One region of the Janibacter sp. GXQ6167 genome, then DNA from elsewhere that is predicted to be linked to it. Evidence: riboswitches for the same ligand, from Rfam matches in the RefSeq annotation. Region 1 holds a riboswitch; the other holds the start of a gene.

Region 1 (7,222 bases):
GAGGACCTCGCGGGCCTTGGACCCTTCGGACGGGCCGACGATCCCCCGGGATTCGAGCAGGTCCATCAACCGGCCCGCCTTGGCGAAGCCGACGCGCAGTTTGCGCTGGAGCATCGACGTCGAGCCGAACTGGGTGGTGACGACCAACTCGGCGGCCTGGAGCAGCACGTCGAGGTCATCACCGATGTCATCGTCGATCTGCTTCTTGGGCGCCTCGGCGACCACGTCCTCGCGGTAGGTCGGCTTGAGCTGCCCGGTGACATGCCCGACCACTTCGTGGATCTCGGACTCGGTGACCCACGCGCCCTGGACGCGCATCGGCTTGCTCGTGCCCATGGGGAGGAAGAGGGCGTCACCTTGGCCGAGGAGCTTCTCGGCGCCGGGCTGGTCGAGGACGACGCGGCTGTCAGCAAGCGATGAGGTGGCAAAGGCCATGCGGGAGGGGACGTTGGCCTTGATCAGACCGGTCACGACATCGACCGACGGGCGCTGGGTCGCGAGGACCAGGTGGATCCCCGCCGCCCGTGCGAGCTGGGTGATCCGCACGATCGAGTCTTCGACATCTCGCGGCGCGACCATCATCAGGTCGGCCAACTCGTCGACGATCACGAGCAGGTACGGGTAGGGGGCGATGACGCGCTCGGACCCTTCGGGCGCCTTGACCTTGCCCGCGCGCACCGCCTTGTTGAAGTCGTCGATGTGCTTGTAACCGTGGTTGGCCAGGTCGTCGTAGCGCATGTCCATCTCGCGCACGACCCACTGGAGCGCCTCGGCGGCCTTCTTGGCGTTGGTGATGATCGGGGTGATGAGATGCGGGATGCCCTCGTAGGCGGTCAGTTCGACGCGCTTGGGGTCGACCAGCACCATGCGGACCTCGTCGGGCGTGGCCCGCATGAGGATCGAGGTGATCATCGAGTTGACGAAGGAGCTCTTACCCGACCCGGTGGCGCCGGCGACGAGGATGTGGGGCATCTTCGCGAGGTTGGCGATGACATATCCCCCTTCGACGTCCTTGCCGACGCCCATCACCATCGGGTGCTCGTTGTGCCGCGCGACATCGCTGCGCAGGACATCGCCGAGGCAGACCATCTCCTTGTCGGCGTTCGGGATTTCGATCCCGATCGCGGACTTGCCGGGGATGGGGCTGAGGATCCGGACATCGGCCGAAGCGACGGCGTAGGCGATGTTCTTCGACAGGGCGGTGACGCGCTCGACCTTGACGCCGGGGCCGAGTTCGACGACATAGCGGGTGACCGTCGGGCCGCGGTGGAAGCCGGTGACCTGCGCATCGATCCCGAACTCGTCCAGGACATTGGTCAGGGCAGCGACGACGCGGTCATTGGCCTGGGAGCGCGCCTTGTGGGGGGCGCCGTGCTTCAGGGCCGCCGAGTCGGGCAGTGCGTAGGTGACATCGCCGGCCAGGGCGAGTTGCTCGACCCGCTGGGGCAGTTGCTGCGTGGGCGGCGGCTGAAGGGGGGCATCGCTGGCTGGGGTCGCGGCCGCGGCGCCCGGGGCGAGGACGCCCGGGGCGGTGGGGCGCTTCTCGCCGGGGCGCGGGCCGGGCTGCGCTGGTTCGGCGCTCGACGCGGTCGGGTCCGAGGTGCTGTCGAGGATCTCGTCGAGATCGCCGCCAGCCCGCTTGCGTCCCTTGCGCGGGCGGGCCGGACGCTGACCCCCTTCGACGATGGCGGCCTGCTCGTAGGGGGTGTCGCCGTCGCGCTCACCGGACACACCGTCGTCGTAGTCGCGGCGGCGCCGACGGGCTCCGCGCAGGGCGGCGGCCGCGGGGTCATCACTCGCGTCGTCGGGCTCCTGGCCGGTGATGGCCGCGCGCAGATAGGCCAGGCGCTCGGGCAGCTGGTGGACCATGGTGCCCGCCAGCAGCAGGAGCGCGAAGATCGTGAGCAGGATCAACAGGATCAGCGTCGGCGTCGTGGTGAGCGCGGTCGCGAGCGGATCCGAGGCGAGGAAGCCGATGATGCCCCCGGCGTCGCGCATCCCGTCGGCGCCGGCCGGGGGCTGCGGGATCCCGGCGGCCAGGTGAGTGAGGCCGCAGGCGGCGAAGATCAGCAGGGCGGTGCCGAGGCCGTATTTGGTGTTGGCGGCTTCCTCCGACGGCGCGCGCATCAGGCGGATGCCAGCGAAGAGGAGGATCAGCGGCAGCGCGTAGGCCACCCGCCCGAAGGTCCCGGCCGCCACGGCGTGGATCACATCGCCCGCGGCACCCGAGAGGCCCCACCACTCGCGGGCCGCGACGACAACAGCGATCGCGACGAGGAAGAAGCCCCACCCGTCGCGGCGGTGGTCCGGCTCGGGCGGCGAGTCCTGCTGCCCGGCGCGGCGAACGGTCGATCCTGCGGCACCGGCGATCCCCAGCCACGTGCTGCGCAGGGCGCGAAGAGGGAGCGGCAGCCCTCCGCCCTTCGCCTCGGCCTTCTTAGGCGCGCTGCTGGTGGACGGCTTGCGACCCGAGGGCCTGGTTTGGCTGGAACTGCGACCCGTCCCCCGCCCGCTCGAGGCGCGGCTGGTACCAGCGCGAGAGCGCGACGACGTGGAGGGACGAGTAGCCATGCTGGCAGATTAGGCCAAAGTCACCTCAGACACACGTGTCACACGCGCATCACCGGCAACTAGCCTCGCCGCCCCTTCGGCCGCGACGTCGCCTTCCGTGGAGGACTCTCCCCCTTCCGGCGTGGAATTCCCTCCAACGGAGCACCCCCGGGCCCATGGCCTGCACGGGACAGCGGTCAACCGCTCATCAAGCGGATCCTGAGCCGCTTCATAATGTCCGCTCGGGCATCGGCGGACAACTCATGACGGGGACGGGTGTCTTGCCATGGGGCATTGTGGGGAAGGGGCTCGATCTCGGGTCTGCGAGGGATCACGTGGGCGTGCACATGGGGCTCCTGGTTCCCAAGGATGGCCACGTTGACCCGGGCGACACCCTCCTCCGATCGCAGCGCACGCGAGACCACCTGGATGTCGCGCATGAAGCGCGACAATTCGCCCTCGGTCAGCTCTTCAAGATGATCTCTGTGCTCCTTCAGCGAGACGATCGCTCGGCCCGGGAAGCGTCCGTCGTCATAGAGACCGACGACCGAGACACCCAGACTGACAATGGGGCTCCATAGGGTAAACCCACAGGTAAGACATGGAGCCGTGGTGACCTCGTCGGCCCTCGTCTCAACTAGCACTGACATGAAGACGCATCCGGAGGTGGTCGGCCGCCGACAGTGCCAAAGAAAGATCCCAGCGTGGTGCTTCCATCATGCGGTGGACAGCACCACTCGACACGTTGAGGCCGTCAGCCAACTCGTCGATGGACTCAGGATTTTCATCGAGACGCTTGATAACCGCGCTGCGGATCGAGTCCCCTAACTGTCTCGTCGCATCGTTCATACTGTCCATCACCTCTCTTGCGATCGAACATTTGTATCGCATGTGTCTGACAACGCTCTAGAAGACGAGCAACGCACGCGTCCTCCCCTGCAACTCGCCGAAGAAGAAGAGGGACTCGAGGTGCGATTGGAGGTCTTGCGCTTGACGCCTCGCCTGCTCGAACTCTTCGACGGCGGCGCCGTCGGAGCGCCCTCGCCGCACCGCGTCGCGCCACTCAGCGTTCCCGCTGGCCTTGAGGAAGTAGTCCACAACAGCGATGACACCCTCGATTGCTTCCCTTCCCTTGTCGTCGAACCTGCTGTAACCCTGCACCAGTCGCTCCAGTGGCGTCATCGCGAACTGCGCACGAAGGTCATCGGCGGTCGCTTTGTGCCAGCCATCGAGGCCGCAGGTCACGAGCGACATGAGGGTCCCGGCGAAGACCACCTTGCGGCTGATCACAAGCTTGAGATACCGCAGGCCTGAGACTTGCTCGCCATCGCGGGCCTTCGCCTGGTAGTCGACGCTTAGCGTCCTCCAGTATCGAACTACGTCGTTGAGCAGGAAGCGCGGCGCCTTGTCGGGGTCCGACGCAGGCTTGGGTCCAACGTGGAGGTACCTCTCCAGTGCAGCACTCACCACTTCGGCATGCACCTCGGAGTCCATCAGGCTCGTCGACTCCTCAAGCAGGAGCATTCTGCGCGTCAGGGAGTGGTTCGTATCCGCCTGCAGCCCGATCTGATCGATCATCTCGAAGGCACCAACCGCGGTCCCGAACAACCCGGAGGCCCCGGGCTGGCGCACGTCGTGGCCTGCACCTGTCCCCCAGTCACGGCGTATCGCGTCCGCTCGCTTTAACAGATCGATCGTGGCGCGGGGATCTCGAGGCAATTCTCGTGCGAGAACGAGGTAATCGAAGTCACTCTCTGCAGTCATCTCTCCCCGCGCCAGTGACCCGAAAGCCACAACGTCGAGCCCACCTCCTCGGTGGGACCGGAGCGCCTCGCGGGCTGATTCAAGGCGTTGCGCTGAGGTCGCGCGGGACTGGGCAACTGAGGGGAAGCGACCCGACGCGATGAGGCGCTCAAGCTCCGTCTCATCGCCCATAGATCAACGGTACGGGGCCCAGGGCCCCGGCGGAGCCTTTCCACACTCCCCTCTGGCGTGGAATTCCCTCCAGCGGAGCACCCCCGGGTCCGCTGTCGGATCGGGCAGCCTCCGGGTGACGGTGGGAACGCCCGGATTCCCGGGCGCTCCCACTGTCACCCAGTCACCGTGGATCTCATCCGGTGAGATAGTCCGGGCCCGGCGTCGACAAGGGCCCGGTGGGGTGGGCTATGTTTCCGCCCAAGGTCATGAGTGCCAGCATCAAGCCCCGGCTTGCTGGTCGGCAACCCTCCTTCCGCGGTGGGGTGCTCCGGGTGACGACCTGGCCGGCGGGCGCAGTGCTCGCGCGGCAAGCGCGGGCTCGTGAGTGACACCTCGGGTCCCAGATCGGACCAGGAGTAGCGCCATGTCAGTGGCTCACGACACCACCGCCCTTCGCTCGACGGCCGCGCCCAGCCAGGACACTGCGTCGGCTGAAGCCCGCCCCTCGGCGCACTCTGGCGCGCCCCAGGCTCACCTCCAGGTCGCCGCCCCGTCGCTGGTGCCATCGACTCTCGCTGCGGGCCTGACCTGCCGTGCCCTCGATGGCCGAGTCGTCGAACACGCCAATCTCGACCACGCGGCATCGGCACCCGTCCTCGCCGCGGTGAAGCAGGCCGTCGACATCGCGTCCCAGACCTATGCGTCCGTGCACCGCGGCAAGGGCTACGCGTCGCAGATCTCCAGCGGCTCCTACGAGGCGGCCCGCGAAGAGGTCGCCCGCTACGTCGGCGCGCGCGAGGACGACATCGTGATCTTCACGCGCAACACGACCGATTCGATGAACCTGCTGGCCCGCGCGCTTCCGACGGGCACGGTCGTCTTCGTCTATGACTCCGAGCACCACGCGACGCTCCTGCCCTGGCCGCAGGCTCAGACCGCCCGCCTGCCGGTCCCCTACACCGTGCGCGACGCCGAGGTGAGCCTCGAGGACGCGCTCTCCACCATCCCGGCCGAGCACCGGCTGGTCGTCCTAACCGCGGCTTCGAATGTCACCGGCGAACTCTGGCCGCTCGAGCGCCTCACCCGGATCGCCCGGGACCATGGTGCGCGGGTCGTCATCGACGCCGCGCAGTTGGCTCCGCACCGCCCCGTCGACCTCGAGTCGCTGGGCGCCGACTGGGTCGCCTTCTCAGGACACAAGCTCTATGCCCCCTTCGGCGCCGGAGTGCTCGCGGGCCGTCGCGACTGGCTGGACCGCGCGGAGCCCTATCTCGCGGGTGGTGGTGCGACGCAGGAGGTTTCGCCACTGCGGACGAGTTGGCATCGAGGTGCGGCGCGGCACGAAGGGGGAAGCCCCAACGTCCTCGGCGCGGTCGCCCTCGCTGCCGCGTGCGCGACCTTCCGCCGCCATGGTGAGGCGATCGAGGCCCACGAGAGCGCCCTCTTCGCTCGCTTGCGCGAGGGGCTCGCGGGGATTGACGGCGTGCGCACGTACAGCATCTTCGGTGAGGACCACGAGCGAGTGCCCGTGATCACCTTCACGATCGAGGGCCTCGAAGCGGACCTCGTCGCCACGGCCCTGTCCCTCGAGCACGGCATCGGCGTGCGCGATGGCCGCTTCTGCGCGCACCTGCTCGTCGACGAATTGCTGCGGCGGGAAGGGAGCGACGCTCCGGCTGCGGTCCGCGTGAGCCTTGGCCTCGGCAACCGCCTGGAGCACGTCGAGCGACTTATCGCGGCCGTTCGTTCTCTGGCAGCCAACGGCCCGTCGCGCCGCTACACCCGCGACGCCGAGGGCGCCTGGCGCGCCGACGGCCACGAAGTCGTCGCTGCCCCGTCCCCCTGGTAAATGCGGGTAACGCACCGTGGGTCCCAGAAACTCTCCGCGCGCTGCCCTTCGCTCTGGAGACTTCCACCCAGACAACCTACAGCCCGACACTGGATGATGGACGAGATTGTTACTGGGGAGTCGGGGTCGGGTCCGATTGTGTTACCGTGAAGCGTTGGCGGAATAGTAGCGAGCCTACTCTGATGCGCCCCCGTAAGTTGTCTACACTCAAGGACAGAATGGACATGTCTAGAGGACAAGCGCACGTCGCTGCGGCTTCACGTCCCATCTCCCGACGCTCTGTCGCTAAGGGCACCGCATGGTCGTTGCCGATACTCGCCTTCGGTGCAGCGGCACCCACCTTCGCCGCCTCTCTTCGAAAAGACCCTGGCATCAACGGTTGGGTTCGAAACACTCCTCGATGGCAGGGCGGGTGCGGTTACACCTTGGAGGTCGACTCGACCATAAACGGGGTAGGTCCCGATGGCGCTCCTTATGGCCTCTATGTCTATGACATCACCGACGACTCCGTCATCGCAGATCCGAAGATTACCTACTGGATCATCGGCAACCAGACCGCTGCCTGGACCAACCGAAGCGGACACTCCTCGTGCTGGGAGTACGAGGGTCGAGGGGCTTCGGCGAGGAAGGCCGACGGATACATCTACACGCCGTACACTTGGACCTACAACTGCGCGCTGGACCCCGAAGATCGGCAGACTGATGCTTTGGGTGTCGAGCGGCTCTATCTCGGCGGCTTCCACGTCCAAGCCTCCTTTACCCAGGGTTTTAACTGGTGTCGCAACGTGACCTACTGGACGCAGCGGTTCATCACGATTGACCCCGACGGCCCAAACAGTCCGCAACCAGCCGAGGAGCTCACGTTCGAACGACGCAACGGCACTCTCGGCCCATTCCGGAGCGGGG
Region 2 (7,222 bases), on a different contig from region 1:
AGCGCGGGCCGGCGCATGCGGCCGAGGCCCTGGAGTGCTTGGGCGGCAACGGATATGTCGAGGACTCGCGGATGCCGCGGCTCTTCCGCGAGTCGCCGCTGTACTCGGTGTGGGAAGGGAGCGGCAACGTCGCCGCGCTCGACACGCTGCGCGCGATCGCTCGCCAGCCGGAGAGCCTGGCCGTCCTCTTCGACGAGCTCGGCGCGGCGGCGGGGGTCGATGCGCGCTACGACGCGTTCCTCACGCGGGCGAAGGATCAGTTCACCGATCTGGGGGCGCTGGAGTTCCGGGCGCGGACGGCAGTGGGTGAGTTGGCGATCGCCCTTCAAGCGTCGTTGCTCCTTCGCCATGGCCACCCGGCGGTCGCGGATGCCTTCGTCGGCTCGCGCCTCGACCGGCAATGGGGCACCGTCTACGGCACGCTCGACCAGAGCATCGACACCGCCGCGATCCTGGAGCGCTGCACGCCGAAGATCTGATGGTCGCCGCAGGCGGCCCCGGCGCTCTAGCATCTGCGCCGATACCTACCAGTCGAGAGCTCCCTTAAAGCGGCCCCGTGCGTCGTCGGTGAGTTGATATGGGCGGCGACGGAAGAAACGCGACCACTTCGTCGAAGGCCCGACTGGATAGAGCCAGATCTCCGACCACTCATCCTCATAGCCGCGGACGAAGGCCAAGGTCTTACCGTCCGGCGAGTAGACCGGGCCCCCGTCACTCAAGGTGGGGTCGCTTGGCCCCGGGACCAGTGCGAGCGCACCCGTCGCGGTCGTCACTTCGGCGACCCGTGAGCCCTGCCCCGGTTGCCAGGTCGCGACCGCGATCCGACTTCCGTCCGGAGAGAAGGCCGGGCTCGACAGTTGCGTGTCGGGAGGACCAATCGGTGCCACTGCGGCGCTCGAGATCGGCACGCCGCCAGCCCGTGCGACCGCGACGGCGGCACTGGACGCAACGCGCACCGACACATCGCCAGCCGCCGGGTCGACGAGGGCGAGAGCCAAACCCGCGCTCGGGTGCCAGGCGTGTCCGGTGATCTCGAACCCCGGCGAGAGGTCGGTGATCTGCACGCTCGCGTGAGTGGACGGGTTGAGAGCGAAGATCTCCCATCGGGCGTCGTCGGGGTCACCCACCGCTCCGAGGTGAAGGATCGTCTCCACATCCGCCCAGACCGGAGAGTGCCCCGCTCCGAGTACTTCCAGGGTCGCGCCCGAGGTCGCCGAAACGATCACGAGTCGAGAGGTCGGATCGGTCTCGCTTCCTCGGTGGATGATGAACCGGGTCCGGTCCGGGGACCATGACGGATTCCGGTCGCTGACGTAGGTCAGGTTCGCCCGATCGTCGATGACACGCTCGATCACCCCAGTGACGGGCGAGCAGGTGAAGATGTCCTCCTGACTCGTATGGTCACCGTCGTAATCCGACGTGCTGTACCCGAAGAAGGCGATCTGCGGCCGCCGCCGAAGGATCGGGATCACCCAGGGCGGGAGTGCCCTCTCCGCGGCGACTCCTATGGTTCCGAAGCCTCGGCGGACGGCGGCGTTCGCACTGGGATCGGGGAAGGTGGGGAAACGACGCTCGGACATGGCGACCCCTTCGCTCGCTGCGGTGGGCGCAACACTGCACCCGTAGGGGCAGGTCTCCGGCGTCAGGGTCACAGATCTGTCCCTCTTCCACGGTACGCCGAAGGGAGGGCCTGGGCGTGTGGATATGCGGCCCTGGCTTCGACACGTCACGCCTTGCGGGTGCTTCGTTCGGGCACACCGATGTTTCCGTTCGCGGGCCGTTGTCGGTGGCCTTCGGTAGCGTGAGCAGTAGATCGAGAAGAGCGACCACAAGCCCTCCGGCAGGTCGCCTGGCAACCGCCGCGTGCGGCGGTGCCCCCGGAGGAAGATCTGCCCCGCGGGCAGGCCGCGGGGAACGCACGAATGGAAGGTTCGCCATGTCCGAGCACCAGCCCCAGCCAGCCCAGGTCGTCGAAGTCGCGGCCGGCGGTGTCGACGGCTCGCCCGTCTGCTCCCTCTATCACCCAGGCCACCAGGCCCACTTCATCCAGGTCCGCAAAGCGCGGGCGACCGCACCGATCCCGCTGACGTTCGTCGCCCTTCGCGGCCGGTGTGTACGCACGACCGACCCGGAGGGGAAGCCAATGAACTTCTGCAATCACGACCCGGGTCGCCTCGCCCGCGCTGTCGAGCGCTCTGGAGGCCGCGACATTCGGCTGTATGACTACGGGATCCTCGCGATCGGCGGTGAGGTCTTCTGCGTCAACCGCGGGACCAGGCTCATCGGGGCGTGCCGCTCGTCGGACGGCCAGAGTCAGCTCGGCGTCACGGGGGTCGTCATCTAACGGCCGTCTCCTAGACGATGCGCCGTAGCCGTGCGCCCTCGTAGTCTCTGACAGATGATGCCGACGACCGACGAAGTCTTCCTGCTACTCACGAAGGATGACGGCAAGCTCGAAGGGATGACGACCCAGCGCGGCTACGGCCTCGTCGGGGCGATGCTGAGCGACTTGATCCGTGCTGGCGCGATCGACGTGACGGCGGACAAGAATCCGCGGCTGCTCGTCGTCGACAGCACGCCGACCGGCGATCCGGTCCTGGACCGTGGGCTAGAGCGGATCGCCAAGAAGTTCGACGGGAAGAAGCTCTCGTCGCTGATCAGCGACGGGAAGCTCAACCCGGAGAGCGCGGTCGTCGAGCGGCTTGCCTCGCAGGGCGTGATCAAGGTCCTGGAGAAGGCGGCCTGGGGCTTGATCCCCGAGCGGTACCCGGTCCTCAACCCTGGCCCGGAGCAGCAGCTTCGCCGGCGCCTCGCCGCGGTGCTCGCGGGAAGCGCGCCGCCGACCCTGCAGGACGCGACCGTGCTGTCGATCCTGCAGGGCCTGGGCGTGGCCCACACGGTCCTCAAGGACGAGGCCGCTGGAATGAGCAAGCGCGACCTGGCCAACCGCATCGAGCAGGTCGCTGCCTCCGACCCCAGCGGTGAAGCCGTCAGCAAGGCGGTCGAGTCCCTGAACGCCGCGATGATGACGGCCGTCATGATTCCGATGGTGGTAACGACCACCAATTAGCAGTGCCCGCCGGCCTCAGTGATCGCGTCGCTTATGGCGCGTCCATCATGACCGACACGCTATTGATGTGGTCGTCGTCGAAACCGAACCAGATGAAGCAGGGGTCGATTTCGAACCGCAGCCAATCAGCGCCTTCGGCCTCTGGCTCTCCGAAGAACTCCCGCACCTCCGCTCGGGTCGCGGTCGTGAGCGGCAATCCCTTGATGAGCGCGTCCGGTAGCGGGTAAAAGCCCGGACCCCCGTCGGGTCGGATCGCGAGGACCGCGGAGTCGAAGACACCGTTGACATACACCATGTCCGCGCCCATCTCCGGCGATGAGTAGTAGCGGGTGAACTCACCCTCGTCGTCGAACTCGCTGGTCTCGGTCGGCCCGCCAAAGATCTTCCACGGGATCTGGACCCGGTCGTCGCCGTCTTCGGCTCCGAGCACGTCGATCAGTTGCCGAAGCTCGCCCTGCACCGCCGGTCGGTGGCTGACGGGAGAAGGGGGACGAACCGAGCCCGGGTTCCGGTGCTGCTGCGTGGCAGCGGGGTCGTTCGCGGAAGCCGGACCTCGGTCTCTCGCGCTTCGCAACTCCGCGAGCGCTGGGCCGTAGAACCCTTCGACAATCTCCTGCCAGCTCTGCGCGTTGGCACCGAGGACGTCTGCGAACCTCGCGGTGTGAGCGGTCAACTCCGAACGTGTCAGCTCATCCAGTGTCCCGACCTCCTCCTGGAGATAGGCGTGGAGGAGCCGCTGGAGGAGTTGGAACTGGTATGGCGAGAGCTTCTTCTCCGGGCCTGAGCTCCGTCGCCACGGCCACCTCTTCGATCGCGAGCCCACCTCGTGCCCCCCTTCTCCCCTGCCTGCCTCAACCCGCCGAACGAGGCGGCCGCATAAGGATCGCCACTGCTTGCCCAGGACTGCCGATCGCCGGGTCCCGTCTTCGGTGACGAACCGCTCCCAGTCCGCGGGTTGGTCGGTCAAAGCGTGCCTCTGACGCTCCAATTAAAGCCGCTGTTCGGCGGAATGCCGCCGACTTAGCTCGCGCTCGGCCGGGTCAATCACGCGCGCGGGTCGATCAAGACCATCGCATGGTGGTTCGCGGTGGCGAGATCGTCGAAAGCCGCCTCGACTCCATCGAGACCGACGGTGCCGGCGTGGTGGATCGCCGGGTTGATCTTGCCGTCCGCCATGAGGCGCAGGCGCCGGTGAACTCACCGGGGTCATGCGCGCAGACGAACTGCAGGATGATCTCCGCCTTAATCCCAATTGAGGGTGTGATGAGTGCGGGGAGGGGGCTTTCGAGACACGCGCCACTACTTTGGTCTCTGAGGTGGGACTGCACTGCCAACCAGGTGCGACCCGGTCTAGGAACTCCGAGGGGCCATCACATCCGACTGGATATCCGCGACCGCGGTAGCTCACGCGCTCGACCTTCTCTTGCCGTAGGCCACACCTACGGTGAGATGATGGGCACATGACCGATCACGACTTCGAGGCCGACGCGGACTTCCCAGCCGAAACCGAGCGGGACAACGTCCTGGACGTCGATCCTGAACTTGAGGTCGTTTCAACCTCCTACGACATCACCTCTTACGGTGCCGACTATCCGGTTGACGGCCTGGTGAGCCGCCTTCAAAAGGGTGACATTGTTATTCCCACATTTGATCCGACCTTCGAGGGAAGCCAGGACATTCGGGGCTTCCAGCGAAAGTTCGTCTGGAGCCGTCCACAGATGGACAAGTTCATCGAGTCCCTACTCCTGGGGCTCCCGGTCCCGGGGATCTTCCTTGTCAGGGACAGGGACAACAAACTGCTGGTGCTGGATGGTCAGCAAAGACTCAAGACGCTGCAGGCCTTCTACAATCCCGACCGCTCCGGTGCGGACTATCGACTACGGAATGTCCAGGCACCATTCCAAAGCATGCGCTACCAAGATCTCGATGATGAGGATCGCCGGCGCCTAGACGACAGCATCATTCATGCAACAGTTCTGCGCCAAGAGCACCCGGCCGGAAACCAAGATGCTGTGTACTCAATATTCGAACGGCTCAATACGGGGGGTAGCCCTCTTCAACCACAGGAGATCCGCGTTGCGTTATACAGCGGCGCCTTCCTCCAGGAGATCGGGCGGACCGCGGCCGATATGCACTGGCGCAATCTTTATGGTGACCCCTCCGCACGCTTGAAGGACCACGAGCTGATCCTTCGAGTCCTGGCGCTCTACGAAAGCTTGTCCGACTACAGGCGCCCGCTCAAGTCCTTCCTCAACCACTACCTCGACGCGAACCGAAATCGGTCGGATTACAAGGGGCTATTCGACCTCTTTCGCGCAGCCGCGGAACGATTGGACGGAGCCCTCGGGAAGACCGCGTTTCGCCCGGTACGCCCACTCAATGCCGCCATTCTCGACTCGGTCTTCGTCGGGGTCATGCGGCGTCTCGAGAAGGGTCCAATCAACGACCTGGAACAACTCAGGGAGGCATATGAGGCTTTGCTGAAGAACGAAGATTATGTATCAGCGATCGACAAGTCGACGGCGGACGAGACCAGTGTGAGCCGGCGTATTGAGCTGGCGACCGCCGCATTCCGCGACTTGGTTTGATGGCACACTTTCGCGGCCGAAACGAGGTCAAGCGGCGGCGTGATCGACTGGAATCGGCAGTCGGGCTCATCGACGGGAGTACGCAGAATGGTGAGTTGCTGTCTCACTACGCGCGTTACGTCGTGGTACTTGTCAGTGGCTATGTCGAGCAGGGCGTGAAGGAACTCATTCGCGAGTACTCCCGAAATCACTGCGACAAGCGTCTTCAGCGATACGTTGGCAAGCAACTTGACCGCGTGAACGTCATCAATCCCGATCGCCTGAAACAGCTACTCGACTCTCTCGATCCGGAGTGGTGGCCAGAGCTTGAGGCTCGCCACGCAGACGACTTGCAAGCGTTGAGCAGCATCGTCACTCACCGCCACAAAGTTTCGCATGGCGGCGACTCTGAGATCACCGTTGTAACAGTTCGTCAGTACCTAAGCCAGGTCGATCCTGTTATGAGTTGGCTAATTAACTGCCTTGATCCGCCGCCATCTTCTTCATGACTCCTATCCTCCGACGAGCTGGAGCAGAGGGCGGGCAGCAGGTTGTTGCACGCCCACGCTCAAGCCAGCTCGTACAGCGATCCGTGCTTGCTGGCCATGGTCGACTCGACTGACTCGGCGAGGGCGGAGTCGCGTACGAGAAGACCGAACTCGACGTTGCGATTCTCGGCGCTGAAAGAAAAGTTGGCACTGGTCAACAACAGCACCTCGTGGTCGATCACGATGAACTTCGCGTGGCTGACCACACGCCTGCCGCTGGGGAGATCCCCAGACTGATATACGGTCGCCTTCGGCAGTTGTGCCTTGACTTCGACTGAGTCTGCCTTGTCGCCGTCGACGTAGACAGTGACGATGACTCCCGGCTGCTCGGACGCTTCCTTAAGCACTTTCCACATCTGGGAGGTCTGCTCGAAGTTGTACGTCGCGCACACGACGGACTGACGGGCCGCTTGAACGAGGCGGTGGAACTGGCCCGTCAGGTGGCCGATCTTCGCTTCGTTGCCCGGCATCGTCCAGACGGGCGTGAGATCACGGTTGAGCGACTTCGCCCCACTGATGGCACGCAGCACCCCTGCCGCACGATCGCCCTGCTCGTGGCTAAGTCCGGCATCAGCGAGCAACTGCTTGGCCTCGCCACGACGTGCGGCGTTGACGACAGACAAAGCCTTGACGACGTGCTGACCCGAGGCGAACTGCACGGCGAGGGCTTCGGCCTCGCTGGCAGTCAGGAACTCCCCCAGTGATGCGAAGGGGTCAGAGGGCATCCGGACTCCCGAAGAACCCGGGGACGGTCTCGCCCGTCGCCGTTGGGAGACTGAGCAGGAACCGCCGGTCGAGGAAGCGGTTGGCCTTCTCGCACGAGGTCTCCGAGGCGAAGGAGCAACCGTGGCATGCGGCACCGTGGAGAAAGTCCTCGGGGTCGCTCGGTGTCCGTATCGCGCAGACAGGGTCGGAAGAGCATCGCGCGGCACGACGTAGGCCAGACACGACAAGGCCGCGGAGCCGCTCGGGCTCGGACAGCGCGACCAAACCGCCCAAGGTGCCTTCGCTGTCGGATGCCGTGGTGCAGATCAGCA

Evidence for each region. Region 1 has a riboswitch for S-adenosylmethionine ahead of AB8K43_RS10795 (aminotransferase class V-fold PLP-dependent enzyme). Riboswitches for the same ligand answer to the same signal wherever they lie in the genome.
Region 2: another riboswitch for S-adenosylmethionine. It lies ahead of AB8K43_RS15050 (hypothetical protein); the one in region 1 lies ahead of AB8K43_RS10795 (aminotransferase class V-fold PLP-dependent enzyme).

The regions. Positions count from the first base shown of each region.
Region 1 covers NZ_JBGFSK010000006.1:144,505-151,726, reverse strand. The annotation lists gene AB8K43_RS10815 (DNA translocase FtsK 4TM domain-containing protein) at 1-2,571, opposite strand, end outside; gene AB8K43_RS10810 (HIT family protein) at 2,748-3,200, opposite strand; gene AB8K43_RS10805 (hypothetical protein) at 3,184-3,399, opposite strand; gene AB8K43_RS10800 (nucleotidyltransferase domain-containing protein) at 3,457-4,485, opposite strand; SAM riboswitch class IV at 4,730-4,847, shown strand; gene AB8K43_RS10795 (aminotransferase class V-fold PLP-dependent enzyme) at 4,892-6,316, shown strand; gene AB8K43_RS10790 (hypothetical protein) at 6,622-7,222, shown strand, end outside.
Region 2 covers NZ_JBGFSK010000015.1:8,372-15,593, reverse strand. The annotation lists gene AB8K43_RS15060 (acyl-CoA dehydrogenase family protein) at 1-479, shown strand, start outside; gene AB8K43_RS15055 (hypothetical protein) at 525-1,652, opposite strand; SAM riboswitch class IV at 1,812-1,925, shown strand; gene AB8K43_RS15050 (hypothetical protein) at 1,937-2,344, shown strand; gene AB8K43_RS15045 (GPP34 family phosphoprotein) at 2,399-3,070, shown strand; gene AB8K43_RS15040 (hypothetical protein) at 3,102-3,893, opposite strand; gene AB8K43_RS15035 (hypothetical protein) at 4,115-4,246, opposite strand; gene AB8K43_RS15030 (DUF262 domain-containing protein) at 4,531-5,658, shown strand; gene AB8K43_RS15025 (HEPN domain-containing protein) at 5,658-6,146, shown strand; gene drmC (DISARM system phospholipase D-like protein DrmC) at 6,206-6,910, opposite strand; gene drmB (DrmB family protein) at 6,900-7,222, opposite strand, start outside.